DNA from 4 places in the Alteromonas australica genome. Region 2 is predicted to be linked to each of the others. Evidence: predicted binding sites of a transcription regulator. Region 2 holds the regulator's gene; each other region holds the start of a gene.
What was found. The regulator LexA, encoded in region 2, represses DNA repair genes until DNA is damaged. The targets are predictions, from matches to a motif close to TACTGTATNNNNATACAGTA.

Region 1 (7,998 bases), 280 kb from region 2:
ATGTCGGTAACCCTCTATGGCATGCAGCACAAACACCATGCGCGCGCGTTCTGGTAACCGTAAGATTAGCGCTTCCAAATCGACTTCTGCGCTGTCAGATTCAGCGACATTTGTCATTGCAGAACTCGTTTCAAGGTTAAACATGCGCTTTACCCATCCCCGCTGCTTACGCATATAATCCACAGTGACATTTGCTGTTACACTGTGTAGCCATGTAGTAAATAGGCTCTGACCGTTAAAGTTACTCAATTTATTGAATAACTGGATAAACACCTCTTGGGTCGCATCTTCAGCTAAACCTTTGTCACCGGTTAGGCGAAAACATAAAGCGTAAACACGCCCCACATGCCCATGGTACAGCGCCTTGAAGGCTTGCTTATCGCCTCGTTGCGCAGCTGATATAACAGCCTGTTCGTCGCTTGATACCGACACCGTACTGGCGTGTATGACACGTTGTTGGGTGTGCTCCATGATAATCTCTATTATTTATTAGCAAGCCTGAACATTCGCGGTTTTTGGCTGGCGTATTTGTTAGTATTGTTAGGTTAGTCGTACCCTATACTAGAAAGGTTTAAAGTCACTACAATTTTTTTGGAGTTTTCATGGATGCCGTTTTCACCGTTAATGGCCTTTTTGCTGGCCGTGCACAACCTTTGGGCCCAAGAGGCGCCCCGAGCTGCATTGTAAAGTCCGCTGTTGCTTCATTAACCGTAAGGGAAGATGGGACAGATGAGGATGATCAGGCGAATAAGCGATTACATGGAGGGCCAGAAAAAGTCCTTCACCAATTTGCCCCCATTAATTACCTTACTTTGCAAAAGCACTTTCCCGACGGTAAATTCGTTGCCGGAAGTATTGGTGAAAACATCAGTGTAGACGGCATGGATGATGCTACTGTATATATTGGTGATATCTGGAAATTCGGCGAGGTAGAGTTGCAAATAAGCGCGCCAAGGGCGCCATGTAACAAAATATCCCAGCGCTTTGAAATACCGAACCTAGACCGGTTTGTCGGTGAGCGAGGCATAACGGGTTGGTATTACCGAGTGATTAAAACAGGGAAGATTCACGTAGGGGACGAAGTCACGTTACTTCATCGTGAGGAAAACAGCGTGAACGTCAACACCTTGATGCAATGCGTACACACCAAAGCTGACAAGGTTCTCGCGAACACGCTTGCTCAACTGACTGTGCTTGATGACGAATGGCGCGAAAAATGTGAGAAAATTGCAAAAAAATAGCGCTGAAATAAGCCCATAGACACAAAAAAGCCGCTCAAAAGAGCGGCTTTTTCATATACGTCAACGCTTACGCTTCAGCAATGATGATCACTTTGATAGAAGTGATTACGTCAGAGTGAAGTTGTAGGTCGATGTCATACTCACCAGTCTCACGAAGAGTACCAGTAGGTAGTTTAACTTCTGCTTTTTCTACTTCAACGCCAGCTGCAGTGATTGCATCAGCGATGTCGCGAGTACCAACAGAACCAAACAGTTTACCTTCATCACCAGCAGGCGCGGCGATGGTTACTTCAGCCAACTCGTTGATTTTATCAGCGCGTGCATTTGCAGCAGCTAGCTGCTCAGCAATTTTCGCTTCTAGTTCAGCACGACGTGCTTCAAACTTTTCAACGTTGTCTTTTGTTGCAGGAACCGCTTTACCCTGTGGGAAAAGGAAGTTACGAGCATAACCAGACTTAACAGTCACTTGGTCGCCCAGACCGCCAAGGTTGGCGATTTTATCTAGTAGGATGATATTCATCTTAGCTACCCCTTAAGTTCGCCAAATTACTTGTGTGAATCAGTGTACGGAAGCAACGCAAGAAAACGTGCGCGCTTAATCGCAGAAGACAGCTGACGCTGATATTTTGCGCTTGTACCAGTAATACGGCTAGGGACAATTTTACCGCTCTCTGTGATGTAGTTCTTAAGAGTAGCGATATCTTTGTAATCTATCTCAGTCACACCTTCTGCAGTAAAACGGCAGAACTTACGACGTCTGAAAAAACGAGCCATGAGTGATCTCCTTAAGCGTTGTCTTCAGTGGTTTCAGTTTTCTTTTCTGCGCGCTCTTGGCGAGGTGCAGAATCGTCACGACGCTCACGACGAGGCTCTTCTTTCATCATTGGAGAAGGCTCAGTTACAGCGTTCTTAGTGCGCATTACCATGTTACGTAGGATAACGTCGTTGAAACGGAAAGCATTTTCCAGTTCGTCAACAGCTTCTGCAGTGGCTTCAGCATTGATTAGTACGTAGTGGGCTTTGTGCAGCTTTTCAATTGGGTAAGCCAGTTGACGACGGCCCCAATCTTCTAAACGATGAATCTGACCACCGTCTTGCTTAAGAATTGTAGTATAACGCTCGATCATACCAGGTACTTGTTCACTCTGATCAGGGTGAACCATAAATACGATTTCGTAATGACGCATTATAGCTCCTTACGGTTGTAGCCTCGACAGTACAGCCGACTGTATGGAGACAAGGAACGAATTGGGTTGGCTGTAAGGGCGCGCATTATACGCGCAGGCAATTAATTGCACAAGCATTAATCACCGACTAAAACCGCTTAATGCGTATTTAGCGACGTAAGTTAGCAGAGAAAGTAAACACCGTTGCCTGTTCGTTTGACACCACTGACAGTTTTCCTTGATGAGCTTCGGCTATTTGAGAGGCGATGAAAAGCCCTAATCCTAGCCCGCCCGAGTGTTTGGCATTTTTATTCCGCCAAAAAGGTTGGAAAAGCTTCGCTTTAGTGTCTTCTGGTATAGGGGTACCGCTGTTAGCTACGCTAAGGGTGAACACGCCATTCACCTTACCGGCATAAACATCGATAGGGTGGGCATGGTCGCCATGGACAATAGCATTAATCAGCAGGTTCGAAAGCAATTGGCCTATGCGTTCTGGGTCGCAATAATGAGGCCCAGAAACCTGAATATTGGTATTAATATGGCATTCGGGGTGTAGCGTAGCCAATTCATTTACACCGTGCAATAACACTTCTTGAAGCGTCTCAGACGAGCGTACATTTAGGGTAATGCCTTTGCCCATTTTACCATGGGTGAAATCCATCACATCATTAATAAGGCGCTTCATTTTATTCACACTGTTATCCATGCGCTTCAGTACCTTTTGGGTAGTGCCATCGGAAAGTGTTTCAGAGAGAAAGTCCACGCCCATTTTTAACGATGATAAAGGCGTACGAATATCATGGCCTAGGATAGCAATGTATTGCTCTCGCAATTTCGCCGCAGACTGCTCATCGAATAAAGCGGATTTGGCAGAACTAAGCTGATCGTTTACCTCAAGTTGGCGAGAGATGAGCTCAGCAAATGACGCTATTTGATTATCAATTTTTGCTGTTTTTAATGCGGTAGGGGTGGGATCTAACCCACACAAGGTGCCAAAAAATGAGCCGTCGGTTTTGTATATTGGGTAAGAAAAATAGCTCTCAAATCCATACATGACAGGAATGGGGCTGGTTTTATATTGGCTGTCTTTAGAGGCTTCTTCTATTACAATGGCCTTCGCAGACTGGCGAACTTGGCTGCAAAACGTGGTTTGGATTTCAAGCTCATCACCAGGCTTTAAATTAAAGTCTACCTTGTCGAGTACCGAACACATGGTCCAATTATCTTCGGTGACTCTGGCGACGCATATAAAGCGTAACCCTGTGGCTTCTGACAGAATATTCATGATATGCGGTACCGCTTCAATAGCTTGGATGGCAGCAATATCTTGTTGAATGGCCTGTTGCATTACATCTCCTTTCCTACCGAATTTCTGTCGCTTGTCTTTTTCCTATGCGTGGACAAAGTAGTGGGTCAGCATCACTTAAACACATCGGTGTTTCGCGAAATCTACCGAAATGGCGAAGCTTTTCCCAGAATAACAGACTTTGCCAGTTCCCCGCATCAAAAGTTATGCAAGCGCGGTGGTGGGCGCTGATATTCGCTAGGCGACCAAATACGTGTATAAACCTCAAAATTAACTGTTTATTTATACAGTAAAATACTGTACAGTTTTTGTGTCTTTTAAAAAACAGGGGACCTACCATGGCCATTACCACACAGTATGTTGTTACACACAAAGGGGTAGAAAAATTGGTAACTACCGATAAAAAAGAAGCCGATCAATACGATAAAATGCTTGACGCTGCCGACCAGCTAGCAGAATACATTCAAGCGAAAGGCATTAACTTAGACGATAGCCTTGCTGAAGAGCTTTCTATTATGTTGGCAAAAAGCAAAGATAAAGTGGCTAAGATATTTAAAGGTGCAACGGCACAGAGCGTCTTAGAAGACGAAAGCGCCGAAGTGGTAAAGCTAAAGGCTAACGGTTAACCACGGCGAGGTGACCTACCGTTAGCAAAGTGCTTTTCAAACGATTTGCCTGCGCTACGTAGTGAATGAATTACGTTTCGCGCGGGCAACTATCCACAGATGAGTCTAGCGCTTGTCAGTGCTAAAACGGAGAATAAGCGAATGCACTTGTTCTACTGTTGTTTTAAGGTCGTTACTGGCTTTGAGTGACGCTTCAGAGGCTTGTTGGGTGTCTTGCGCACCGTCAGCCACTTCTACAAGCTGCTGATTAATATGGTCGGCCACGGTACTTTGCTGTTCAACGGCTGACGACATTTCAACAGTGGCAGAGGCTATACCAGAAACTGCATTGTTAATTTCTTTAAGCGCCCCTCGAGTCTCTTCAACAATTTCGGTGCCGTGTTCTGCTGAACTTAGCCCTTCCGTTGACACTTTTACAGCGCGTTCGGTACGCGCTTCTAATTCTTGAATAATGTTGTGTATTTTATCCGTGGACTCTCGTGTTTTTGAGGCTAATGTTCTCACTTCATCGGCCACCACAGCAAAGCCCCTTCCCTGTTCACCTGCTCTAGCGGCTTCTATTGCTGCGTTAAGGGCTAACAAATTGGTTTGATCGGCAATCGTGGAAATAATACTGGCAGCTTCGCCAATATCAGAGGTGGATTGGGCTAGTTCTGTTACTGTATGAGAAATAGATTCTACGGCTTGACGTAACTGCAAAATAGCCTGCATGGATTGCTCAGCTTTGTCATTACCGGTTTTAACATTGTCTGCTGCAGTTTGCGCACTTGCAGCATTGGCCTCCACACGTTGAGCCACATCTTGGATGGCTTGGCTCATTTGGGTAACGGCAGATGCAATTTGCTGTGTCGCCTGATTTTGTTGTACTACGGCGGCACTGGTTGTTTCTGCTTGGCAATGTGTGGTGGATGCGATTGTCTCTAGCCCAAATGAAGCATCTTTAATTCGCGTTAGCGCCGTACGAGTTCTGGCTAGCTCACAGGCAAGTACTAGCTTAGCTTGAGCAATATAGTTCACATCCTGATAATAGGTTTGCGCCACAATATCGTTGCTGTAGCTAGCGGGACTTAACGCTAAAAGCCCCTTCCATTGCGCGCGGCTAACGCTACTTTGCCATGAGAGCATAACAAGGGAAGCCATCAGGGCTAACAAGCCTGCGAACGCGCCGTATGCAACCCCCGCCCCTATCGCAAGTAAGATACCAATGAGCCATATTGGATAGACGGAAGCGAGTAAAGAAGCGGCTTTACTCATCATACTGACCGGCGATTTATTCTCCTGTAAGCGGTGGTAAATTCCTAGCGCTCTTTCTTTTTCGTGGTCTTGGGCTGCGATCCTGACAGATTCGTAGCCCACAATATTGCCATTTTCATACACAGGCGTCACAAACGCCGACACCCAGTAATGATCGCCATTTTTGCACCGGTTTTTAACCAGCCCCATCCAGCTTTTTCCCGCCTGAAGGGTCGCCCACATCTCTTTAAAAACGGATGCTGGCATATCAGGGTGTCGAATAAGGTTATGATGTTGACCCACAAGCTCTTCGCGGGAATAGCCACTCACTTCCACAAACTCATCGTTGCAGTGCTGAATAACACCTTGGCGGTCGGTAGCGGATATAAGACGGTAGTGGGGAGGGAATACGTTCTCGCGTTGAGTGACGGGCTGATTACTTCTCATAGTTTACGCTATCTCCATCAAGCGTTATCACAGCGTGATACAAATTGTTCGTTATTGTCAGGCATAACAATAAGCCTAGAACACAATTCACAAATTTGTATACTAAAGTAGCATCTTTAAAAAGTCACTCTCTATCAAATACGTACCGAGGTGAATTAGGCACGTTTAAGCGAAACCGATACGGTTGTCCCTTGATTTTCTTGGCTCACCACTTCAATTTCGCCTTCGTGCTCTTCAATAATGGTTAACGAAATAGACATCCCTAATCCCGTGCCATCCCCCGGCGGTTTCGTGGTAAAGAATGGGGTAAACATTTTACTTATCACATCTTTTGACATGCCGTGCCCCTGATCTTCAACGCTGAGTATGGCCAACGTATCTGTCTCGTCTAAGCGAATAAAAATGCTTTTCCCTTCAGGTGTAGCGTAAATAGCATTGGTAAGTAAATTCACCAATACCTGTTGAATTTGCCCAGCATTTCCTAGTACTTGCACATCATGAGAAGGCGCAATAAAGTTAACGCTGTTTTTGTACTTATGTAAGTTGGCTGTCAGTTTTACCGCGGAATTCACAGCTTCCACTAGGCTTACGGCACTACGCTTGCCTGCGCTCGGGTATGAAAAACTACGAAGCGCTTTAACTATTTCGACAATACGTTCAATGCCTTCGGATGACTCTTCGAACATTTCGGCAATAGCTTCAGCACTTTCGTTTAGAGAGTATCTATCTTCAAACTCACGAAAACGCGCTAGGATGTCACCCCCTGCTTGCTCACACAAACCTTGAATATCGCCAAGGGCACTTTGATAATCTTTAAAGATATCTTTCGCCACTGAAGTATTACTTCTCACATACCCTATGGGGTTATTAATTTCATGAGCAATACCCGCTGCTAGTTGTCCGAGCATGGCCATTTTATCGGCAGAAACCAGCTTCTCTTGTAAATGTGCTTGGTTTTCTTGCATGGATGAAAGCGCGGCTTTTTGATGCCTAACCTCGTGCTTGGTGCTTTGATAACCCAAGCCAAATTGCAGGTAATGTTTCGTGGTGTCTAAGATATGCAGCATTTCTTCATCTAAATGGTCGTCTTTAGTCACCAATGCTAACCAAGCGTTTTCATCCTTGCCTAGCTTTTGCATAAAGTGGAGTAACCTCACCTCTTGCTCAATCCTTGGGTTATCGATTGCACTAACACACCAGTGAGAATAGTCGTCACAGTAAGAAAGAGGCAGCGCTTCCAAGATAGTACTCACCATATCAGGGGCATCTATCCACCCTTCGTCGTGGGTCCACACCTTATTGTCCGCTATTTCAGGTTCTTTTCCTGGCGAGGTGATGAGCACTATACCGCAATAGGCATCGGTGAATTCCACCGCCGACTTGAGGGCGGAAAAAATGAAGCCCGATCCGCTGTCGGATTGCGTTAGTTGAGAAGCAGAGCGATTTAAATAGAGAAGTTCTCGTTCACGCTTTTTACTATCGTGAAGCGCTTTACGTAAAGCTTGGTTAGCAAGATAGGCGTCGTTGGAGTAGCTTTCTAAAAACCACTCCGCATTTTTTCGGGCGTGTTTTTGACGCTTTAATTGGCGTTCAAGTGAGCTCACCTTAGCCTTAAGTTCGGCGACTTCTTTGGCTTCACCTTGTTGTGATGAATGCTCCAAAATCTCTTTCTCCTGACTTAAGGCTAGTGCTTTCCCTTATGGGTAAGTATAGCCCAAGATTACTGAGTGAGTTTATCCAATACCATCATGACGCGTTCACTTGCTTTTTCCATTTCCAGCACTTTGCTTTCTACAGTATGAGGGTCATTTTTCATATTGGCTTGCAGTGCCGCCACGCCATGTTGGTGAACCGCAGCGTGAGGGGCTTCAAGCTCTCTAAACGCTGAAAGTTGGGCCAATTGAGCATTCCGATTGTCGCTATACCATTGACCTAAACGACATTGTGTATGGTCAGCAAAATCACTGGCTTGTTTGCTA
Region 2 (7,998 bases):
GTAAACATATGGTGAGCCCAAACCACAAACGACAGTAGCGCAATGGAGGCTGTCGCGTAGACCATAGAGGCATAACCAAAGAGTTTCTTGCGAGAAAACGTCGGTACTATCTGCGAAATAATGCCAAATGCAGGCAAAATCATAATGTAAACTTCTGGGTGACCAAAGAACCAGAAAATGTGCTGGAACATAACGGGGTCGCCACCGCCGGCTGCATCGAAGAAACTTGTACCGAAAAACTTATCCGTTAGTACCATGGTAACAGCGCCTGCCAGGACTGGCATCACAGCAATCAACAGAAAGGCGGTGATAAGCCAAGTCCATACAAACAAAGGCATTTTCATCCAAGTCATGCCCGGCGCGCGCATATTGAATATAGTAACAATCACGTTAATCGCACCCATAATGGAGGAGATACCCATGATGTGTACCGAAAACACAAACAAGCCCGTTGAATCGTTGCTGTAAGTGGTAGAAAGTGGTGCGTAAAACGTCCATCCAAACGCAGGACCACCGCCTTCCATAAATAGTGAACTTAACAGAATTAAGAAGGCACCCGGAAGTATCCAAAAACTCCAGTTATTCATGCGTGGTAACGCCATATCTGGAGCACCAATCATCATAGGTATTAGCCAGTTTGCCAAACCGGTAAATGCCGGCATGACAGCCCCAAATACCATGATGAGGCCATGAACTGTTGTCATTTGATTAAAGAAGTTCGGTTCTACAATTTGTAGTCCAGGCTGAAATAACTCAGCGCGGATCACCATGGCCATGGCCCCGCCGACTAAAAACATAATAAAAGCGAACCACAGGTATAAGGTACCTATGTCTTTATGGTTGGTGGTAAATAACCACCTCGTTATTCCTTTAGGGATGTGATCATGGTGATCATCGTGTGTGTCAGTCGCCGCAGAACCCGGCGCGATAATATCGGTAGCTTTACTCATCATGCGCTCCTAGTTTCCGTTGGCCACGTCGTTAACATCTTTAGCTTGCACCATATCCCCAGTATTGTTCCCCCATGCATTCCTCTCATAGGTCACCACCGCAGCAATATCTTTTAAGCTCAACATTTTTCCGAACGCCTGCATGGCAGTACCGGCTTTTCCATGCAGCACGATATTGATATGTCCTTCTTGATCTTCCAGAGCCATCTTACTGCCCTTGAGGGCGGGGAATACGCCAGGTAAGCCTTCACCATTAGGCATATGACAAGCGGCACATGTGGCGTTATATACCCGCTCTCCCTCTCGCATAAGCTCATCCATAGACATGTTCATAGACAACAAGCGTTGCTCTTCTTCTTTTGCTCGAATTGCCATGGCCTCTTGTTCGGCCATCCAGGCATCGAACTCTTCGGGGGGCTTAGCAATAACCACTACCGGCATGTAGCCATGGTCTTTTCCACACAGTTCCGCACACTGACCACGGTATATGCCTGGTTCATTCACTTTTGCCCAAGATTCGTTAATAAACCCTGGGTTAGCATCTTTTTTAACGGCAAAATCAGGCACCCACCAAGAGTGAATGACATCGTCGGAGGTAATTAAGAAACGGACTTTTTTCCCTGTAGGGATAACAAGAGGGCGGTCCACCTCAAGTAAGTAGTTTTTACCTTTATCAAACTTGTTTTCTATTTGTTCCCGCTGGGTCGCCAGCAGAGAATAAAACTCCACATCTCTGTCTTGGTATTTGTAGTGCCACTTCCATTGAGAGCCTGTAACGACGACTGTCAAATCGGCCTCGCTGGTATCTTCCATAGCAATCAGGGTTTTGGCGGCGGGAACCGCCATGAAGATAAGAATGAGAAAAGGCACTATGGTCCAAGCAATTTCCACTTTGACATTCTCATGAAAGTTGGCTGGCTTGGCACCGCGAGATTTACGGTGTAGGTACATAGAGGCAAACATAACACCAAACACTACCACCGCAATTGCCACACAGATGAAAAACATCAACATGTGTAAGTCGTAAACCTGGCCGCTAATGTCTGTGGCGCCGTAACGCAAATTAAGAGAGGAGTTTTCACTCATCTCGCTGTCGGCAAATATAGCAGTAGAAAACAGTATACTGGGTATACTTGCCCCCAGCGCGACCAGTCGGGTTATGTGTCGTTTCACTCAGCACCTCCGTAATGGCAGAATTTTTGACGCAACATGTGCGTGCGTTACCCCTGCCTCGTGGTTTTTTGTAAACGAACTCTACCTTTCACTACTTTCCAATCACACAATGATTGTAAAATTAAGTTAGAGCCATTGTTATTATTTTGTTAATCACAGTATAAGAATTGCGCAATAAAACCGCTACGTCTAGTCTTTTCTCAGAAAAAACCATTAAATTGCTCATTTGTTAATCAGCATGATAGGTAAAAACCCGCTGTGCGGGCGAGGTGGAAAGGCGTTTAAGGCAACGTTAAAAGGCTGTTTGAAACGGCTATTTAGAACAAGTTGTTTTTCAAGAAAGGCAAACTTAAACTCAGCAATCAGACACTAACAGCATTTATGTGGATGTTTTCAAACATAAACCGAAGACATTCAGGCGGAAGGTATAGAAAATGAAAATAGGCACATTTCCCATGCTTTTCTTTTTCTGTGTGTACGCGTACTCAAAGTACAAAGCGGTGTTTGATTAGGGTGTTATCCACCAATCGCAATGAGATAGGTAACAAAAAAGCGACCTAAAGGTCGCTTTTTCATCAAACAGGATGAATCTTACATCCAGTCAGCATTTCTAATTACGCCAACGGCAATACCTTCAATAGAGAAAGGTTCAGAGGCAAGATCGACTTTTATGGGTGAAAACTCTTCGTTTTCAGCATGCAAAAGCACTTCACGACCGCGTTTTTCAAGACGCTTTACCGTAACATCTTCATCCACTCTGGCGACCACAACCTGGCCATTGTGCACGTCGGTGGTTTTGTGCACGGCAAGTAAATCACCGTCCAAAATACCGATATCCTTCATACTCATGCCATTAACACGCAGTAAAAAGTCGGCCTGAGGCTGAAATAACGCAGGGTCTACTTTGTAATGAGACTCAATGTGCTCTTGCGCAAGAATAGGCTCACCCGCAGCAACACGACCAATAAGGGGAAGCCCTGCTTCTTCTATCGATTCTTCTTCAAGAGGAATATTTAATTTTATTCCTCGAGACGTACCAGGAAGAATTTCGATGACCCCTTTACGAGCAAGGGCTTTCAAATGTTCTTCAGCTGCATTCGCTGAACGAAACCCCAACTGACGTGCAATTTCTGCACGGGTTGGCGGCATGCCAGTTTCTTGCATGGTAGTTTTTATAAGCTCAAGAACTTCCGTTTGTCTAGCTGTGAGTGGGCGCATAAAAGACCTGTCTGTCTATACAGTTCCTGTAAGTATATACACCTACATATAAATGGCAAGCAGCAAAACAAATTAGTGGCATGATCAAAAAAGGCAACCTCGTCACTGAGGTTGCCTTGTTGAAGGGGCTAACCGATGATTAAAAGCTGTACTGTAAACTAATACGTGCGTTTAACGGTTCACCCGTTGAGATGTTGTTATCGTTATGTGCTGATGGGAAGTAATCCTCATCAAACAGGTTTTCTACGTTAAGCTGGAACTTCAAGTCCTCGCTGTAGTTGTAATACACAGCCGCATCAACCCGAGTGAAATCAGGCAGAGTAACACTGTTACTTAACGAGGCGTATTGCTCAGATTGATAAATTACCCCTAAGGCAACCCGCCACTGTGTGTTCACTTGATACTGATTCCAAACGGTAAGCATATGCTCGGGTAGCTGCGCAAGATCTCGGTTTGCAAGTTCACCGTCACTAATACGACCCATTTCTTGCCCATCTAGATTGCTATACCCTGCATTGATAGTCCATTTTTCACTAAGCGAACCCACCACCTGAATTTCGTATCCCGAGGTTTCAGTACCGGTCAGTATTGACGCTTCTGGATTGTTAGGATCCTGAGCTGTGCCGTTTTCTCGTTCCACTTCAAACGCAGCAGCGGTCACGCTTAAACTGTCTGATACATTCCACTTCACACCAATTTCTTTGTTTTCAAATTCTTCAGCGTCTAAGGCTTGAGAAGTAAGCGAAAGGGTTAAGAATTGATCTCCCGAGCGTGGCAGAAACGATTTGCTATAGCTTGCGTACAAAGACACTGATTCGGCTGGCTTATAAATCACACCGGCTCGAGGAGATACCTGAGAGTCTGAGCTCGTTAATAATCCATTGTTACCATCGTCCGCGCCATTATTCACTTCGATGGTATCCACTACATCTATGTCAAAGTTGTCATAGCGTAGGCCAGCAACCACGATCCAGTGCTCACTGAGCTTGATTTCATCTTGCAAAAATACTGAGGTAAAAGTGACATCTGAGGATCTGTCGCGAACCGCATCGGTTAACGTCATCTCTGGAATCACTAGTGGATCAGAAAACCCAAAGGTTACCTGATCATCTTGGCTATCAGCGAAAAACGCATCTCGACGATCGTTAGCAGTTTCTTGATTACCATATTCCACACCGGTTAACACCGTATGCTCTATGTTACCTGAGGTGATTTGACCAATTAAGTTCACTTGCACTAGCGCATTTTCACGCGCAGTGGTGTCGCGATAACCATCGAGAGTGACGGTACCCGCTTGATCGTCAAAATTAACCGGATAAAGATTTTGGTACGCTTTGTCATAATCGGCAAATTGCAAAGAGCCGTTAAGATTCCAGTTTTGAGAAAGACTGTGATCAACGCGAACCCTTGCTATATGTGCTTCAAGCGTCGTGTTGTTAAAGTCAGGATCACCAAAATATGTGTTGTCGTAACCTTCTAACGGCGCACCATTAAGTGACGGAACGCCCCGGTCCACCAATCGGTCATCATTAACGTATTCATAAGACGCGACTACACGAGTATCTTCGCTCACATGCCATGTGTAAGTAGGGTTAAACGCGTAACGCTCGCCGTCTTTGAAGTCGCGATGGTTATCAATGGCATCGAACACGCCGTTAAATCGAAACGCATTTTTTTCGTCGATCACCTTGTTGGTATCAACGCTAATTGACCCTGCAGAAAACGTATCAATCCCTGCTGACAAGGTGGTGAAGTTTTCTTGGGTGTCGGCCACCTTAGTCACACGGTTAACCACACCACCGCCGCCGCCACGGCCAAACAATAACGCATTGGCACCGCGTAATATTTCTACACGCTCTAAGTTATAAAGTGGGCGAAAATACTGAACATCATCACGTAAGCCGTCCACAAAAAAATCTGCTGTCGTATTTTGACCTCGAATCGTGACTTGGTCCCGATGATCTTCGCCTAACCCAATGCTCACGCCAGGTGTGTACTGCATTACATCTGAAATACTAAATAACGCTTGCTGCGCAATTTGCTCAGCGCTTACGACAGATACTGATTGAGGTACATTTATCAGTAAGGTTGGCGTTTTTACTGCGGTAGCCACCTGCTGACCAAAGAACGCGCCTCTTACGGTAATACGTTCTACGCTTTCTTCTTTACTGTCGGTTTCGTCAGCCAGTGCCACGTTGCCATATAAGGCCAATAACACAGCGGCAGAAATTGCTTTGGTGCTAAGTTTCAAGAATGTCTCCCCAATGCTCAGATGAACATAAACGTTTTTATTAAAGTGTTGATGACGCGAATGATAATAGTTGTTAATAACAATTAAAAGTACATTTAGCAAAAGTTAAACTAATTTATATATTGATGCCATCTCACACGTCTGGGCGATACCGTGGCATACGTACGCCAAGGCCATTTTTCATGCTATATTTGCGCAATGATAAGAATACCCTCAACAATCTATGCTACGTTTTCATAGTTACTCTGATGCACATGCCCCGTATTTCGACGCCATAAATCGACAATGGATAACCGAAATGTTTGTGCTAGAAGCCATAGACGAGCAGGTAATCAGCAACCCTGCTACCTATGTTATTGCGCCGGGCGGGCATATTTGGTTCGCAGAACATCCTGACCTTGGCATAGTAGGCACCTGTGCATTGATGAAAAAAAGTCCAGGGGTCTTCGAACTTACTAAGATGGGCGTGGTCGGTACTGCTAGAGGATTAAAAGTCGGTGAGGCGCTGTTACAGCATGTATTGAGTCAGGCTCCTTCAATTGCTTACAACACCCTTTTTCTTCTCACCAACAGAAAGTGTGAGGCGGCTATCCACTTGTACGAAAAACTAGGGTTTAGACACTGCCCAGATATTATGCAACGCTTTGGCGCAGCGTATGAGCGATGTGATGTAGCCATGCGTTATACAACGCCCAAAACAGCCTAATATTCGTGACGAAAATAACCGTCTATACTGAGCCTTGTATCGCCGTCGCCTAGGTTGGGAATGCGTGTATTTCCTTAAGGTGTGATACACTTTCTCCGTTTTAATTTCATAGGATCACTTAATTCATGTCGTGGATGCGAAAAGTCCTTTTATCGGTATTTCATTATCCTGTTAAATTGTTAGTAAAAGCGCACAGTATTCCCGTCAATGTGGAGACCGAGCTTGGCATAGATAAGGGCAAGCCCATTGTTTACTTGTTGCCAACTAACTCAGTAACTGACCAGTTGGCGTTAAAGATGTCTACACAAGCACTCGGACTGCCCGTGCCCACAGACACATTAACGCTGGCGGGCCGCGAATATCCTTCTACGTTATTTTTGCGTAAAACGCCGCCTATCTTTAGAAGCGCAGCAAAGGACACGGGGATTGAAGATGTCTTTACCGACTTATTCCACCTTCATCGTGACCATGAAAACCTCGACCTTCAGGTGGTTCCCGTTTTTGTATCTTGGGGCAGAGCTCCGGGCAAGGGTAAACCAGGCCTCAGCGATTTAATTGCCGATAATGCCGCAGCAAGTTGGCTACGAAAACTATTCATCGTGTTGTTTTTAGGCCGCGATAATTTTATTAGTTACTCAAAGGCTGTATCTGCCCGTGCCATGTCTAATCAGCACGGTAGTGATCAACGAATAGCCCACAAACTTGTCAGGGTAGCGAGTACTCACTTTCAAAGAAAACGTCAAAGCATGACTGGGCCTACGTTGCTTGAGCGTCAAGAGTTAAACAATAGCGTTTTAGGGTCTGATGCGGTGCGTCGCGCCATGGCAGAAGAGTCTCGCAGCAAAAAAATCAGCCATGAACAAGCCAAAGAGCGCGCACAATCTTATGTGACAGAAATCGCCGCTGATTATCGAGAGGGGCTAATTCGCTTCGGCGACCGCTTACTTACGCGCATTTGGAACAAAATTTACAATGGTATTAGTGTTGGTCACGCTGAGCGCATACGCGAACTCGCCGCCAATGGCCACGAAATTGTCTATGTTCCCTGTCACCGAAGCCACATGGACTACCTGCTACTCACCTACGTTATTTACCACGAAGGCATGGTAACACCGCATATCGCCGCGGGGATCAACCTTAACTTCTGGCCAGTAGGTAAGATTTTTCGACGAGGTGGCGCCTTCTTTTTGCGTAGGAGCTTTGCCGGCAATAAGTTGTATACCGCCGTGTTCAGAGAATATTTAGAATTGCTATTTAACAAAGGCTATTCGGTAAAATATTACCCTGAGGGCGGTCGTAGTCGCACAGGCCGTCTTATCCCTCCCAAAACCGGCATGCTCGCCATGACAATTCAAGCCATGCTGAAAGGCGTCAACCGGCCAGTCAGTATCGTACCTGTCTACATAGGCTACGAAAACGTCATGGAAGTCAAAAGCTACCTTAACGAATTAAAAGGCTCGAAGAAGAAAAAAGAGTCGAATTGGCAGGTGTTTTCAGCCATTAGAAAACTGAAAAACTACGGCCATGGATACGTTAATTTTGGTGAGCCCATTCAGCTAAATCAGTTCTTAGAGAGCCACGTACCCAACTGGCGAGATTGCAGAAATGCTGAACCTGAGAAAAAGCCAGCCTGGCTCACCCCAGCGGTTAACGAGTTGGCTAATAATGTGATGACGCGGATTAATCGCGCGGCGGCGTTA
Region 3 (7,998 bases), 580 kb from region 2:
ATTAAAGTGTATTTTAATGCCGTCTTCATAGGTGATAGCAGGCAAAGCTTCGGGCTTCACTTTTTCATCATTAGCCAAACGAATTCGCACATTCTCGTGCGCTAAAATAGTGGCGCCTTTGTGGCTGTGAAAAAACGCATTGGAGCCAGTATGATCGCCATGATAATGGGTATTGATCACATACTTAGGCGCATTATTTCCCAACTGGCCTAGTTGCGCGGCAATTTTTTCTGCCAGTGGCGCAAACTGATCATCAATAATCAATATACCATCGTCGCCTGCCGATACTCCAATGTTGCCGCCCATTCCCGTTAACATGTGCACCGAGCCTTTAATCGCTGTGGCTTTCACTTCTACATCAGCAAATTGGTCTTGCGCTACTGCTGTGTTAACGGCTGAGAATGCAAATGGGACAATGGCGAACAACGCAGCCATGACCATGTTTTTAGAACGTGGGACAGTGTTCATTATTATTTCCTTGTGTAGGGCTTGTTTGAATCAAGACCAGTTTCACTATGGGTTAATTTCACTATTAGATCATTTTTTCATCATCAGGTATTGCGCCCACATATTCAAAGCGAAGTTGGGCAATACCGTCTTGTTCTACTGTATCAAAGAACATTTCTAGAGGGCGAACCCATAACGCCTTTTCCCCATAACAAGGTCGATACACAACCAGCTTAGTTTCATCTTCTGAATGGGTAGCCACTTCATACACGTCATACAAGCTGCCTTTGTAGTGCTTGTAACGACCGGGGGTTTTAAGTTGTTTGGTATTCATATTATCCCTTGAAAGGAAGCGCTTTAAAAATAACAAGTATACGTGTAACACAGCCTAATTAAACGTCTTCGAAAGGCAAAATAAGCTGCTGGGTGCTTTGGTTGACTGCTAGCCCTATGTGCAAGCCTACCAAACGAATGCCTCGGCCTTTTGCGCGCTCAAAGGCCTCTTCCATTAGGGTATGGAAATAATTTTCATCCAACGCCCCATAACGATGTTCAACCGTGGTTAGCTGGAAGTCATTGAACTTAAGCTTCACGCCCTGCGTGCGAATGCGTACCGGTTTGCCCGTTCGCTTTTTGTGATTATCCATTCGCTCTTGAAGCTTTTCAAACAAGTGGGGCAAGAAGTCGATGCACTGCTCGAAGGTATGTATGTCTTCATTTAACGTGCGCTCCACGCCGATAGACTTGCGCTCACGTGATACCGACAGTTCACGCTCGTCTATGCCGTGAGCACGTTCCCACAACACGCTACCGAATTTTCCAAGCTCTTTTTGAATGCGCTCGAAAGGGTATTGCCTAACGTCATTGCAAGTATTCAACCCCATGCGCTGCAGCTTTTGCATGGTGACTTTGCCCACGCCCGGAATTTTTTTGAGGGGCATTTCTCGTACGTATGTGTCTAGCTTATCTGGCGTGATCACGCAGATGCCGTCGGGTTTGTTTTCGTCACTGGCCACTTTTGCCACAAACTTGCAGGGGGCCACGCCGGCGGAAGCAGTAAGACCTAATTCGTTTTGAATACGCGCGCGTATCTCTTCGGCAATTAACGTAGCACTGCCCCCACAAAACTCACTGTTGGTAACATCTAGGTAAGCTTCGTCTAATGATAAGGGCTCAATAAGGTCAGTATAGTCAGCAAAAATCTTACGTATTTTTTGCGACTCAGCGGCATACACCTCCATGCGCCCTTTCACTAAAGTAAGATTGGGGCACAACTTTAACGCATACGCGGTAGCCATGGCCGAACGTACACCAAATTTGCGGGCGGGATAATTACAGGTAGAGATAACCCCACGACGGTCGGCACTGCCACCAATGGCAATGGGAATATCACGCAAGGCAGGGTTGTCGCGCATTTCAACTGCGGCGTAAAAACAATCCATGTCGACGTGGATAATTTTTCGCATTGTCCGCCTTCATTCTTTAGCTTTAAACGTAAAACTGTACAAAAAGACAGTATATTACTAATAACGTTGAATTACACTATCTCCTTGTGGACTCTAGATAGAATTAAACGCTCACACACATAATTAACGTCTTTATGAAAAGTACAAATAATGCAAATTAAACGCTAATTAGCGCTCAATTAAATTAAGGCATAATTGAGAGTGTAAAACGATTGAGCTATATTGTAAGTAACTTACATACAGAATTTATCAAATGGCTCGAACAATCACATTTCAACCAAGTAAATAAGCACGTTATCGTTTTTAGAAAGTTCAAACATGGTATGAGAATTAGTAGGGTCCTTCATCAATCAATGGACATTATTCGGCAGCTTCAATAAGCCTCAACATTAAAGAACTTATAGATATACTCACCAACAAAAAGCGCTGTCGATGAGTATCAAACAGCGCTTTTAGATCTTAAGCCAACGAAAGGCGAAGCATTACAAAATTTGGTTTTGCTTCCACTCGTTTAGCTTTTTCTGGCGGGCTTCTTCTTTTTCCATACGCGACTTTTTGCGGTCACACGGTTCTGGACAGTCGCAGGCTTTTTCAATCCCTAGCGCACCTAGGCCACCACAACTACCAGAAATAGATTTTCTTTGAACTAGGTAGCCCACAGCCATGGCTAATACCATCACTAAAAAGAAACCAAAGGCAAGAATAAATGTAGACATCGCTACCCCCTAATTATGAACTGTAACCAGTTTATCAAATTCTGGTGATGCATACTCTTCAAATCCGTCTTCGGTACGACGAATTAGGAATACCGCAAGTTGTTCTTGCTCGGCAACCGCAATCGCCTCTTCCCACCCCATCACATTAAATGCGGTAGCCAAACCATCTGACGTCATTGAAGAAGGATGAACAACGGTTACCGACACCAAGTTGTGAGAGATGGGTTTTCCCGTAGTAGGGTCAATTAAATGTGAATAACGTACGCCATCTTCTTCGTAGTAGTTACGATAGTCTCCTGATGTAGCCACCGCATTTTCACCAATAGACACCACTTTTTGCACCGCGCGTTCAGTAGTGACCGGCTTTTCAATAGCAATAAGCCACTCGCTGCCGTCGCCACGTTCTCCTTTCACGCGCATTTCACCACCTATTTCTACCAAGTAATTTTCAATGCCACGTTTTTCCAGTATCTCTGCCACTTCGTCAACGCCAAAACCTTTAGCAATGGTAGACAAATCCACATATAACATGGGGTGGCTCTTCTTAAGACCCGTTGGTGTAGTAGAAAGTTTCTGATAACCCACGTAATCTCTAATTTCGTCGATTTCCCCTTGGCTTGGTACTTTCTCTGGTCGTTTGGTTGGGCCAAAACCCCACACGTTCACCAATGGCCCTACAGTAACATCAAGTACACCGCCACTTAAATTCGCCAAGCGCAGCGCTTCATTAATAACAAATAGGGTGTCCGGTGATACCTCAAAATTATCGGTATAACGATACTGATTAAAACGCGATAATTCCGATGTTGGGTCGTAAGTAGACATCATCTTATTTACTTCAACAAGACGGGCATCAATTTCAGCCTGTAACCCCTCCACAGGCGCTTCATCTACAAGATATTTGACATTGTAGGTGGTTCCCATGGTTTGCCCTTGTAGGTGCACCACAGGCTGACCTTTTTCACTGCAACTTGCTAGGAATAAAATACCTATTGCAAAAAAGGCGAGAAAAATTCTAATTGCAAAACGGATCACGTTATTATCCTTACTTCTCTTTGCACAAAGTTATATGTCTATTATCTAAGCTGGACATTTTACTTCAACAAAAAAGGGGCTTGCGCCCCTTTTAATATGCTTAATAACTGTTTTAGCTTGGTAGATTAACCACCGAAGTCATCTAGCATGATGTTTTCGTCTTCAACACCCAAATCTTTCAGCATGTTGATAACGGCCGCGTTCATCATAGGTGGTCCACACATGTAGAACTCACAGTCTTCTGGTGCAGGGTGATCTTTCAAGTAGTTCTCTAGAAGTACTTGGTGAATGAACCCTGTGTAGCCTTCCCAGTTGTCCTCCGGTTGAGGATCTGACAGGGCTACATGCCACTCAAAGTTATCGTTTTCTGCTGCTAACTCGTCGAAATCTTCTGTATAGAACATTTCACGAAGTGAACGTGCACCGTACCAGAAGCTCATCTTACGGTTAGACTTTAAGCGACGAAGCTGATCGAAAATGTGTGAACGCATTGGGGCCATACCTGCACCACCACCTACGAAGACCATTTCATTTTCAGTTTCTTTCGCGAAGAATTCACCGAATGGACCAGAGATCGTCGCTTTGTCACCTTCTTTCAGGCTCCAAATGTACGATGACATTTTACCAGCAGGTAGGCTTAGGTTATTAGGTGGCGGCGTAGCAATACGCACGTTCAACATAATAATGCCTTCTTCTTCTGGGTAGTTTGCCATTGAGTAAGCACGAATGGTTTCTTCGTCTACTTTAGACTCGATGTCGAAGAAGCCGAAACGCTCCCAATCGCCACGATACTCTTCTGGAATTTCGAAGTCTTTGTACTTAACGTGGTGCGCTGGCGCTTCAATTTGAATGTAACCACCGGCACGGAAAGGTACGCTTTCACCGTTAGGAATTTTAAGCTTAAGCTCTTTGATGAAAGTCGCTTTGTTATCGTTAGAGATAACTTCACAATCCCATTTCTTAACACCAAATACCGACTCTTCAAGTTCGATTTCCATGTCTTGCTTAATCGCAACCTGACATGAAAGACGGCAACCTTCGCGCGCTTCACCTTTCGTGATGTGGTCGAGTTCAGTAGGTAGAATTTCACCACCACCTGAGTGTACGTCGACACGACACTGGCCACATGAGCCACCGCCACCACATGCAGATGATACGAAGTAACCTGCGTCAGCCAGTGCACCAAGAAGCTTACCGCCCGGTGCAGTTTTAATTGCCTTGTCTGGGTCACCGTTAATAGTGATGGTTACATCACCACTTGGTACCAACTTAGACTTGGCAAACATGATGATAAATACTAGCGCCAATACAATGGCAATGAACATGCCGACGCCAAGAAATATTTCTACGTTATTCATTTATATGCTCCCGAGCTCTATTACAGCTGAATACCAGTGAATGACTGGAAGCCGAGCGCCATAAGGCCAGCGATCATGAATACAGAACCCAGACCACGAACGCCATCAGGCATATCAGCATACTTCAGCTTTTCACGTACTGCCGCTAGCAACACAATGGCTAGTGCCCAGCCCATACCACTACCTATGCCGTAAACAATGCTTTCGGTAAAGTTGTATTCACGCTGAACCGCGAATGCTACACCACCAAAAATCGCACAGTTAACGGTAATAAGCGGAAGGAAGATACCTAGTGCGTTATATAACGCAGGGAAGAACTTATCTAAGCTCATCTCTAGGATCTGTACCAATGCCGCGATAACACCGATAAACGTTAGGAAGTTAAGGAAGCTAAGGTCAGCTTCAGGGAAACCTGCCCATGCTAATGCGCCTGGAGCAAGAATGTTGACATAAATAACTTGGTTAACCGGTACAGAAATACCCAATACCACGATAACGGCAACACCAAGACCCATAGCAGTCTTTACTTTCTTAGATACCGCTAGGAAGGTACACATACCCAAGAAAAGTGACAACGCCATGTTCTCAACAAAAATTGAGCGAACAAATAATGATAAATAATGTTCCACGACTTACTCCTTAGGCTCTACTTGTTCTGGACGGATTGTACGGATGAACCACACCATACCGCCAATTAAGAAGAATGAGCTGAAAGGTAGGATTAGCAAACCGTTACCTTGATACCAACCACCGTTTTGAACTAATGGTAGGATTTCGAAACCTAAAATAGTACCGAAACCAAATAGCTCTTTAATTGTACCAATAACAATTAGAATGAAAGAGTAACCCAAGCCGTTACCAATACCATCAAGGAAGCTCATCAAAGGTGGGCTCTTCATGGCGTAGGCTTCTGCACGACCCATTACAATACAGTTGGTAATAATCAGACCAACGAACACCGAAAGCTGCTTCGATATTTCATACGAATACGCTTTTAGAATTTGGTCAACAACAATTACCAAAGACGCAATAATGGTCATCTGGATAATAATTCGCACACTAGAAGGAATCTGGTTACGAATAAGTGAAATAAACAAGTTTGAGAACGCTACAACGCTAGTCAGCGCAAGCGACATTACCAAGGCTGTTTCCAGCTTAGTGGTAATTGCCAGTGCTGAACAAATACCCAATACCTGAAGGGCGATAGGGTTGTTGTCCAGGATTGGCCCAAAGAGGGCCTTTTTCATTTCTTTAGTATCTGCCATGAGACTTCCCTTATGAACGCCATGCTTGGTTCTTCAGGAACTGGCCGAAGCCTTGCTCACCTACCCAATAACGAATGGTGTTTTCAACACCGTTACTGGTTAGGGTAGCACCTGAAAGCGCATCGATAGTGTGAGGATTGCTTGGGTTAGCATTTTTCACTACGCGAATAGCCACTTCGCCATTCTCGTAAAGCTCTTTGCCGTCCCATTTGTCCTGCCAAGCAGGGTTTTGCACTTCACCACCTAATCCTGGCGTTTCTTTTTGCTGATAGTAAATAAGCTCGCGAACCGTTTGGCCGTCTGCGTCTACCGCTAAGAAACCGTACATAAGGTCCCAAAGACCGCTACCGTGTACAGGAAGGATGATACGAGAAACATCTCCTGCATCGTCACGTACTAAGTAAACACTCGCCACATTTGGACGACGTTGGAAGCCTACATTACTGCTGGTTACCTTAGTGCTGTACTCTGTTTCTTTGGCCGCTTTATACATATCGTAATCTGGCTTAGGTGCGTCGACAAACGTACCTTCATCAAGATTAACGTAGCGCTGTTCTACTCGCTCGCTGTACGTGCTTTCGATGACGCTATTGCTCATGCCTACTTCGTATAGGCCTGCTGCATTAAGAATATTGCTCTTTTTATCAAGAGCTGCGTTTGTTTGCTGCAATGAGCGAAGGCCAACAGCCGCGCCAGAAACAACAATTGAACAAACTAAACATACGGCAACAACTACGCCGATAGTTTTGCCTAAAGATTCTTTCTTAGCCGACACGTGCTACCCTCCGCTTGATATTGCTTTGTGCGACAAAATAGTCGAACAGTGGCGCCCACAAGTTAGCAAATAGTATTGCTAGCATCACACCTTCCGGGAAGGCAGGGTTTAGGACGCGGATTAGTACCGTCATGAAACCAATGAAGATACCGTAAGCCCACTTACCTTGGTTGGTGAATGACGCTGACACTGGGTCTGTCGCCATAAAGAACATACCAAAAGCAAGACCACCCACAACAAAGTGCCAATGCGCAGGCATTGCAAACATGGGGTTAGTGTCACTACCAATGAGGTTTAGCAGTGTTGCGAAGAAAGCGACACCAATGGCCACGCCTGCAACAATGCGCCAACTTGCTATACGCATGTACATGATGAACAAGCCACCAAGGATAATAGCAAGGGTAGATACCTCACCTGCTGAGCCCGCGATGGTACCGATAAAGCTGTCCATCCACTGCGTCATATCAGCGTAGTCTAGGTTGCCCCAAGCAGCTTGGCTAAGAGACGTTGCACCCGAGTAACCATCTGCCGCTACCCATACTTGGTCACCCGAAATTTGTGCAGGGTAAGCAAAGTATAAGAACGCACGACCAGACAGTGCTGGGTTAAGGAAGTTACGACCTGTTCCACCGAAGACTTCTTTCGCAATAACCACACCGAAGGTAATACCTAGTGCTACTTGCCATAGAGGAATAGTGGCGGGAAGGGTGAGTGCAAAAAGTACCGATGTTACGAAGAAACCTTCGTTTACTTCATGCTTACGCACAGAAGCGAATAGGACTTCCCAGAAACCACCCACCGCAAACGTGACTGCGTAGATAGGTAACCAGAAACAAGCACCGTAAAAGAATAGGCCTAGCATGCCCGCATTGGTTAAGTCACCGCCTAATGCAGTGAAAAGACCGGCTTGCCATGTGTCAGGTAGTGTACCTGCAC
Region 4 (7,998 bases), 1.7 Mb from region 2:
GTTTCTCGCTGGCTTCAAGAGTTGGGTATTAGCCTTACTGAAAACAGTGATTTATCACAGGCATTTAATACCCATATCGGCGAGGCGGCAAAATACATGGCACCAGAATTAGCTGACTTCTTAACCCGGCATATTAGAGATACCATCAACAGTTGGGATGAAAGAGAAATGGCCGAGCAAGTTGAACTTAATATCGGGCGAGATCTGCAAAAAGTGCGTATTAATGGCACCCTAGTGGGTGGTTTAATCGGTGCTATATTATTTGCGGTCGAGCGTCTTATTGGGAGTTAACGTGAAAACCAAGTTGTTGGCATTAACTTTACCTTTCAACCCGCCCTCTAGATTAGAGTGCTCTATACATTCAACCTTGTAGTGTTCACGATACAAAGCGGTAACGGTGTCTTCACTTACGCTAAACGGCGGCCCAGGCATGGCATTTTGGTCATATTCAAATGACACTATAAGTTGAGGAGCACATTGGGTGAGTGCCACTATATGTTGAGTATATTGTGCTCTTAAGGCCTCTGGTAGTGCCACTAAGGCAGCCCTATCGTAAACCGCAGATATTGGACCTATGTCGTTTTTCGTTAACGTGAAAATGTCACCCACAAAAACGGTTAACGTATCTTTCTGATAAACTTTGCCATGTGCAAATTCCCGAATGATTGGGATAACGCCCAATTCCTCAAATAGTTGCTGTATAGCAATTTCGCTTAACTCAGCGCCTATCACCTGGCACTGTTGAGATAGTAACCATGCAATGTCTCTTGTTTTACCACAAAGCGGTACAAAAATGCGTGGGGGCAGGGCAGGTGATGTATTCAATATCACATCGGCATATTTAACCAAAAATGGGTTACCTGTGGGTTCATGAAAGCCAATCTCATTATTTTGCCACTTACTGTGCCAGAAATTGTGTTCCATAGAATAACCTCACTGTGATGTAGTAAAACGGTAGAGCACAAAAAAGGCAGTTAAGTTAACTGCCTCATCGTTTATGTTAGTTGTCTAGAGGGACGTTAAATTCTTCAGATAGTTCAAAGTCACCTTCTACGGTATCTACTTTGTTATCGACGAAATTAATGGTCATTTGTTTTTGAAAATCTTCCCCACGCTTTCTCATACCTCTTTTCATGTCATACACATAATACCAAGTGTCATCATCAAAAGAGTCTTTAACCACCGGGTTTCCCAGTACATATTTGACTTGCTCTTTCGTCATGCCTACGCGTAGTTTTTTAACGTCCCGCTCATCAAGGAAGTTCCCTTGAGGGACATCAATGCGATAGATCCAGTTCGTACAAGCGGTAGAGGTTAGGGTAATGCCAAGTATTACTAAAAGATGTTGCAACTTCATGCGTTTTTAAGTCCAGTATTGCCTTTGTTAGTGCCTAAAGGTTTATAAAAATCTAAAACCTAAGCTATTTTATTGCAAGCGCGAAGGCATGCTACATTGACAACTATGACCAATCAACTGCATTTTAGTTCGATGATGCGCTTTTAAGTAGCTCTTTTGCGTTCGCTAAGGCTGATTTGGTGACTTTGTCACCAGCCAATAGGCGAGCCAGTTCGTCTATCCTGTCTTGCTTTGTAAGGGCTAGCATTTGAGTTTCTGTACTTTCACCATCGGTTAACTTGGTGACGAAAAGCTGATTGTGCGCTTGTGCTGCAACTTGAGGTAAATGTGTCACACACATGACCTGGTGAGCCTTTCCTAAGCGTCTTAATAAACCACCTACAATAGACGCCGTGGGGCCGCTAATACCGGTATCCACTTCATCGAAAATCATCGTCGGCGTCGCATGGTTATCACTTGCTATAACCTGAATTGCCAAACCAATGCGTGACAGTTCGCCTCCTGAGACCACTTTTTCTAATTTGTCTGTTTCCTGGCCAGGGTTGGTAGACACGTTAAATTGCACAGTATCGAGGCCATAACTCACCGGTTTTTTCAGTTCATCGTATTCAACGCCGATATTCACTTTTGCATGGGGCATATTCATTTGTTGAATTTGTGCTTCAATTGCACTGGCTAACTTCGATGCAGCTATAGACCGGCTTTCTGAGAGCTTTTTGGTGGCCAGGAGATAAGCGCTGTGGCTTTGCTCAACCTCTAATTCCAGCGTACCTAGCAAAGTCTCTTGTTCACCCAGCGCAGTAAACTCACTGACTAGGGATTGGTGATGAGAAAACAACGCCTCAGGCATGACAGCGTGTTTACGCGCAAGCTCCATGGCTTTTGCGTACCTAGCTTCAACCTGCTGAAGGCGTAAGGGATCAATTTCCAATTGATCGCAATAACTTCTTAATTCACTGGCGGCTTCTTCAATTTGAATTGAAGCATCGTTTAACATGGATATGATAGGCGTTAAGGTTGCATCGTGCGCTTCTAATTCGCCTAACCTTTCAATACTATTTTGAATGACTGAAAGGGCATTCCCTTCGTCACTTTCATACAAGTTGTACACACTGGTTTGAGCTTGTTCGAGTAAACTTTGGCCGTTGCTTAATCGCTTATGCTCTATTTCAAGCTCTTCAAACTCTCCTTGCTCTAAGGCAAATTCATCCAGCTCTTTGACTTGGTAAGTTAATAACTGCAGGCGATCCTCCCTTTGCTGTGCCTGCGCTTTAAGCGTTGTCAGGGTGTTTTGCTTTTGTTTCCACTGAGAAAATGTACTTTTTACTTCACTAAGCAAGGAGGAGTGCGACGCAAAACTATCCACTAATTGACGTTGATAATCTTCCTTAAGCAGCTGTAAATGGGTATTTTGGCCGTGAATAGCCAACAAAGATTGACCCAAGCCTTTAAGCTGTTGAAGCGAGGCAGGCACCCCGTTGATAAAGGCTTTAGAGCGCCCTTCTTTTGAAATAATACGTCGAATAAAGCAGCTGTTTTCATCTTCGTCAGAAGTGAGTTCATGCTCGTTAAGGAAATGTTTTGCTTTATGGTTATCGGTTAGCGAAAAATGGGCAATAATTTCTGCTTTTGCTGCCCCTTTGCGCACCGCATTAGCGTCGGCTCTTTCACCCAGACATAAGCTTAAGGCATCAATAGCAATTGATTTACCTGCACCGGTTTCACCTGTGATGGCGGTTAAGCCATTCTCTAGTTGTACAGATAACTGTTTGACAACGGCAAAATTTGAAATAGAAAGATGCGCTAACATAACCACACTCGCAAACGTTGAACATGATGATATATACAGTACGTGTAAATATATACAGTATTTCGCCAATGTAAAGTAAAAAGCGTTAGGCTGTGATAGCAAGTTAAAGCGATTATTTAATGAGCGCTTTTAAGATCAATGAGTTAGTTAATTGCTATGTAATAACAATAGAGAAAAAATTTTGCACAAAGGGGGAGTGATTGACGTTTCACTGCGGCTCTCTTTTCATTATTTCCATTTGAATAAGCAGCCCGCCTCGTGTCACAACACTTGCGCCATTAAGCACCAGTAATGGCCAAGCTATACTTATCGGCATTGTTAGTGCAAAGGCCAGCGTTGTCAGGTCTTTAATTAATATACTGCGAAATAGATGGCTAGATAAAGTTCCTACAGTATTAGCTCGCCGTAACGTTAACCATTGATGCAGGGTACCTTGAACAAGAATCGCTGTAACAACAAGCATCAAGCCATTTGCGCCAAGTTGTGCAATACCTTCATAGGGTCGAAAAAGCATAGAAACTAAGCCTAGCGTTAATGCGCATAGGGCAGTTATAAATACCCATTTTACAGTGCGGTTATGCCTGTCTTGCCATATTCTAAAAAGAATAAGCAAAATTAAGATTAAGGCGCCGAGTCGGGTCCATACCAAGTAGTGATTAAAGGGGCTAATCGCGATGCCGAATATAAAGTTAGCGTAAAATGCGAAAAAACTAGAGGCAAATTGGTTAGTCGATAGGCTCGCCGTTGCCTTTCCTATTTCTCTTTTTTTTCGTTCTATCACTAGCCATTGATGCGCAAGCCCATACCAAGTTAGTAAAAATGCACAGGCACTTAGCGTTCCAAGAAGGTGATATAACATACAGTGAGAATCATCTAACTAAAATGTAGAAAGGTGGGGGAATGATGACGGAAAATAAAGATAATTGCTATCTTAAGCGGTGAAGAATAGTGCGGTTTAGCACCGTTTGTCTCCGCTAAATATTCGTGATTGGAATACGTAATAGAAAGCGGAAACCATAGGTTTCCGCTTCCAAACGACGTTGCTTTTTCGTCTTTTGATTATTGACTCAATTCGCCGCTGCCAGACTCAATGTGCGCGCGAACAAACCACTGAAATTGCTCTAAATCAGCCAGTTGACCCGTCACCATATCTTCAGAAACGGGGTCAATGTCGCCAAGACGCTCAATGGCAGTTCTATGATCACCATTAACGCCCTCATAAACTTTATCCAGCGCTTTTAAGTGATCGAGTACTAATCCCTTGCCTAGACTGTAATCTTCCCAACTTCGACCTTCTACGATAGCCTTAGGTGTGCCCTTAGGCACCCCGCCTAGGGTGGCTATGCGCTCTGCAATGGTATCTGTCATTCCTCTAACAGCGTCTACTTGAGGGTCTAGCATTTCGTGGACGCCGATAAAATTAGGGCCCACTACATTCCAGTGAATGTGTTTTAAGGTAAGTTGAAGATCAAGCAGCGCCACTAGGCGCTTCTCAAGAACCTCGATAGTTTTTGATGCGGTTTCGTTGTCCATACCTGGGGCAGTAAATTTAATTTCACTGTTACTCATAACATCTCCTATATATCGATTATTGTTCCACACAAAACCGCTATTTCGTCCAGCGTCGCGATCTATTATTTCGCGAGCAGGCCTGTGCTAATGAAAGCGACCTTGCCGACGACAGACGCAGGTAACGTTCACAATTTTGTGTGTAAGAATCTTACTTAGCAGGGTGCAACCCATATGCCGACTAACTTAAAAAAAGGGTAAGTTACCGATATGAAAGGGAAATTGGTGATGTATAAAAAAATCTTTAGATTTCAATGTGATAGATTTTGAGAAAAAGGTACGGAGTTTTGTAATGGGGCGTGTAATAAATGCAGAGTCACCCGTCTGGAACTTAGGCGGGAGACTCAGTGTGCTTTAATAAAGTTTACTTCCCCATCCCAGTTTTTTACGTAGAACGTTGAAATAGCTGTAACCCTTTGGATGGACTAAGTGCAATTTGTCTGCGCCCTTATTAATGCGAATTTCGTCGCCGGGGAGAACGGGCAGTACAATATGGCTGTCGCAACTTACCTGAAGGGAGTCACTATTCACTTTCGACACTTTCATTGAAACTTGGCTATCAGCGTCTACCACAATGGGGCGACTGCTAAGCGTATGCGGAAACATAGGAACTAAGGTTAGCGCGTCGAGCTTTGGCATAATGATAGGGCCGCCAGCCGACAATGAATAGGCGGTTGAACCCGTGGGCGTGGCAACAATGAGGCCGTCGCTTCGTTGACTAAACACAAATTGATCATCAATGTAAATTTCAAATTCCATCATGTGCGCAACTTTGCCATGATGCAGCACCACTTCATTCACTGCCGCGTTATTACTTTTCAGCTTTTCATGGCGATAAACGCCGACTTCTAAAAGAAACCGTTCTTCAACCACGCATTGTCCGGCAAAGATTAAGTCGAGTTGCTGACTTATTTCATCTGGATGTATATCGGTCAAAAAGCCAAGATTGCCACGATTTACACCTACAACATGTATGTCGAAGCGGGCTAATACGCGGGCAGCACCTAGCATGCTGCCATCGCCGCCCACCACCACGGCTAAGTCGGCCTCTTTGCCAATCGTGACGAGGTTACAGCTTTGTAGGTTATCTGTGTCTAGCTCTTTAGCTATACTTTCTTCCACCAGCAATTTACAGCCTTTTTCAAGTAGATAATCGGCGAGTATATTTAGGCTATCGTGGGTAGCCGCGTGTTGAGGTTTTCCAATTAGAGCAACGGTTTGATAGGGCATACAGTGCTAATGTCCTTCATTTCCAATGGATTGGACATTAGCACAGGTGTTTAACAAAAGAAACGCATTACCGCGCCGTCCAGCCCCCATCCAGTGCTATTGCTTGCGCAGTAATATTACGCGCACTGTCTGACATTAAAAATAAAGCGGTATCAGCCAATTCATCAATTTCAACAAATTGTTTTTTGGGCATAGGTTCTAACATGATTTTATTAATCACGTCGTCTTCTGTTAGGTTATTTTCTTTTGCCTGCGCCGCGATTTGTTGCTCCACCAATGGGGTTTTTACGTAGGCAGGGCAGAGGGTGTTAATGGTGATGTTGCTGTTTCCGGTTTCGAGCGCGAGGGTTTTCGCGAAGCCGAGCAGCCCGTGTTTGGCCGACACATAGGCAGACTTATAGGGTGACGCCACAAGAGAGTGAATAGAGCCAATATTGATTATGCGGCCAAAGTTGTTTTCACGCATGGCGGGTAAAAATGTTTGAGTCAATAAGGCGGGGCCCACCAGCATAATATTGATAAGTTGCTGCCATTTATGGGCTGGAAAGTCTTCTAATTTAGCAACGTGTTGAATGCCTGCATTGTTAATAAGCACATCGACATGCAGCTCGCCTAATTTATCGGGTAAGGCGGAAACGCGTTGGGCGTCGCATACATCTACCGCAACGGCACGTATGTTGGCGCTACAGTCAACACCTTGTTGCTCACACTCGTTAATTAGCCGCGATACCGCCTCTTGTGCTGCGTGCTCGTTAATATCGGCGATAACAACATAATGGCCGTTCAACACCATGGACTTCGCGATGCCATAGCCAATACCGCTAGCGCCACCGGTGACGAAAACTGTGCGTTTATTCATTTGGGGTCTCCTTCATTTGGGCGCCTTCTGCCTCAAAATGACGTGCGCTTCCCCCTTCGTGATTTAGCGACTTCAGCATCTGGGTTACCGCTTTAATTTGTTCGCCATCACGGTTAGCGTAATCTGATGAGGTGTAGCCCCACCAGTCCCAACATCCTTGGGGGTTTAGCGGCATAAATAACGACTTTTTCGTCTGCGGGTACAATACAACAATGTTATTATCATCCGCCCAAGTATTGATTCCCGTTTGAGTCACATAGGCATTGCCCACCGCATCGGCGTATTGGTTGCAGCCATGAAAACTAATATGTGCTCGACAAGGCTCCCCACTAGCACAATTTTCCGGCACATAAACGAAAGCCTCTTTGGCTAATGTGCTGGCGTGTCCTCCAGAAGACGCGTGTTGATCAATGGTGTAAAGTGCGCCCGAAAGCTGATCGTCTGGCGAATTGAGATCGCCCACCAAATGAGAAAGCATCGCGCCCGCAGCGTCATAATTGCACTTTCCAATATAAGGTGCCTTTGATGTTTGGCAATCGCCTCCGTTTTTTTGCGTAGGGAATAGGTGCGCGGTAGGCTTATCATTCACGTATTTTATGTTGTTTTCGTCTACCCACGCTTGGTATTGTTCGTAGAGGCGATCACTCACTTTGCGAATAACGCGAGTGTCTTTGGTTCCATGGTAGAGCCAAACTTTCGCGGCATGAAGGTTTTCTAGTGGCGCAATTTTTCCCTGTTCTTCGTACGTTTTAGCGTGTTTATTTAGCGCAACGATATCAATGGGCGACGCTAGTTTGTCAACACACTTCGCCAGCGCTTGGGTAATATCACCTTGAGCACAATAATAGGGGCCTGCTGCCAGTACGCCCACGCCAGTCACCCAATCACTGTGGGCCAGGTGAAACTGTGTCGCCATATACCCGCCAGAAGAAAGTCCTGACACAGTGACGTTTGTCATATCAAGAGAAAGTGGAGGCGGCACCGTGTTGTCTTGTGCCACACTTGAAGGTGTCATCGTCCACAATGCAATAAGAGAAGTTAAAAGTGGTGCGTTTACTTTCATGACTATTCCTTTCTTTATTCGCTTTCTAAGAAAGCACGTATGCGTTCGGCTTGAGCATGAATACCGGTCACGCCCTCTAAATGGCCTAAATCCCCGTGTAACTCATCAAT

Region 1: EP13_RS17225 (YebG family protein) is a predicted target of LexA. The motif match lies at 3,986-4,005, and genes of this name have one in related genera.
Region 3: dinB (DNA polymerase IV) is a predicted target of LexA. The motif match lies at 1,946-1,965, and genes of this name have one in related genera.
Region 4: recN (DNA repair protein RecN) is a predicted target of LexA. The motif match lies at 3,208-3,227, and genes of this name have one in related genera.

What each region holds. Positions count from the first base shown of each region.
Region 1 covers NZ_CP008849.1:3,946,826-3,954,823, forward strand. Annotated here, with positions in the region: gene EP13_RS17195 (RNA polymerase sigma factor) at 1-471, opposite strand, end outside; gene EP13_RS17200 (MOSC domain-containing protein) at 603-1,241, shown strand; gene rplI (50S ribosomal protein L9) at 1,309-1,761, opposite strand; gene rpsR (30S ribosomal protein S18) at 1,788-2,015, opposite strand; gene rpsF (30S ribosomal protein S6) at 2,027-2,428, opposite strand; gene EP13_RS17220 (GAF domain-containing sensor histidine kinase) at 2,577-3,755, opposite strand; gene EP13_RS17225 (YebG family protein) at 4,052-4,339, shown strand; gene EP13_RS17230 (methyl-accepting chemotaxis protein) at 4,445-6,019, opposite strand; gene EP13_RS17235 (sensor histidine kinase) at 6,175-7,680, opposite strand; gene EP13_RS17240 (methyl-accepting chemotaxis protein) at 7,740-7,998, opposite strand, start outside.
Region 2 covers NZ_CP008849.1:4,224,590-4,232,587, forward strand. Annotated here, with positions in the region: gene ctaD (cytochrome c oxidase subunit I) at 1-950, opposite strand, end outside; gene coxB (cytochrome c oxidase subunit II) at 960-2,036, opposite strand; gene lexA (transcriptional repressor LexA) at 2,715-3,341, opposite strand; gene EP13_RS18445 (TonB-dependent receptor) at 3,481-5,592, opposite strand; gene EP13_RS18450 (GNAT family N-acetyltransferase) at 5,816-6,298, shown strand; gene plsB (glycerol-3-phosphate 1-O-acyltransferase PlsB) at 6,424-7,998, shown strand, end outside.
Region 3 covers NZ_CP008849.1:3,645,400-3,653,397, forward strand. Annotated here, with positions in the region: gene EP13_RS15890 (MBL fold metallo-hydrolase) at 1-468, opposite strand, end outside; gene EP13_RS15895 (DUF1653 domain-containing protein) at 533-781, opposite strand; gene dinB (DNA polymerase IV) at 840-1,913, opposite strand; gene nqrM ((Na+)-NQR maturation NqrM) at 2,396-2,629, opposite strand; gene EP13_RS15910 (FAD:protein FMN transferase) at 2,639-3,664, opposite strand; gene nqrF (NADH:ubiquinone reductase (Na(+)-transporting) subunit F) at 3,790-5,022, opposite strand; gene nqrE (NADH:ubiquinone reductase (Na(+)-transporting) subunit E) at 5,043-5,651, opposite strand; gene EP13_RS15925 (NADH:ubiquinone reductase (Na(+)-transporting) subunit D) at 5,655-6,287, opposite strand; gene EP13_RS15930 (Na(+)-translocating NADH-quinone reductase subunit C) at 6,298-7,062, opposite strand; gene EP13_RS15935 (NADH:ubiquinone reductase (Na(+)-transporting) subunit B) at 7,052-7,998, opposite strand, start outside.
Region 4 covers NZ_CP008849.1:1,608,512-1,616,509, forward strand. Annotated here, with positions in the region: gene EP13_RS07140 (DUF445 domain-containing protein) at 1-291, shown strand, start outside; gene tmpT (thiopurine S-methyltransferase) at 259-924, opposite strand; gene EP13_RS07150 (outer membrane protein assembly factor BamE) at 1,001-1,357, opposite strand; gene recN (DNA repair protein RecN) at 1,482-3,167, opposite strand; gene EP13_RS07160 (hypothetical protein) at 3,376-4,026, opposite strand; gene dps (DNA starvation/stationary phase protection protein Dps) at 4,227-4,736, opposite strand; gene nadK (NAD(+) kinase) at 5,091-5,966, opposite strand; gene EP13_RS07175 (3-hydroxybutyrate dehydrogenase) at 6,034-6,825, opposite strand; gene EP13_RS07180 (extracellular catalytic domain type 2 short-chain-length polyhydroxyalkanoate depolymerase) at 6,818-7,888, opposite strand; gene EP13_RS07185 (E22 family MetX-like putative esterase) at 7,903-7,998, opposite strand, start outside.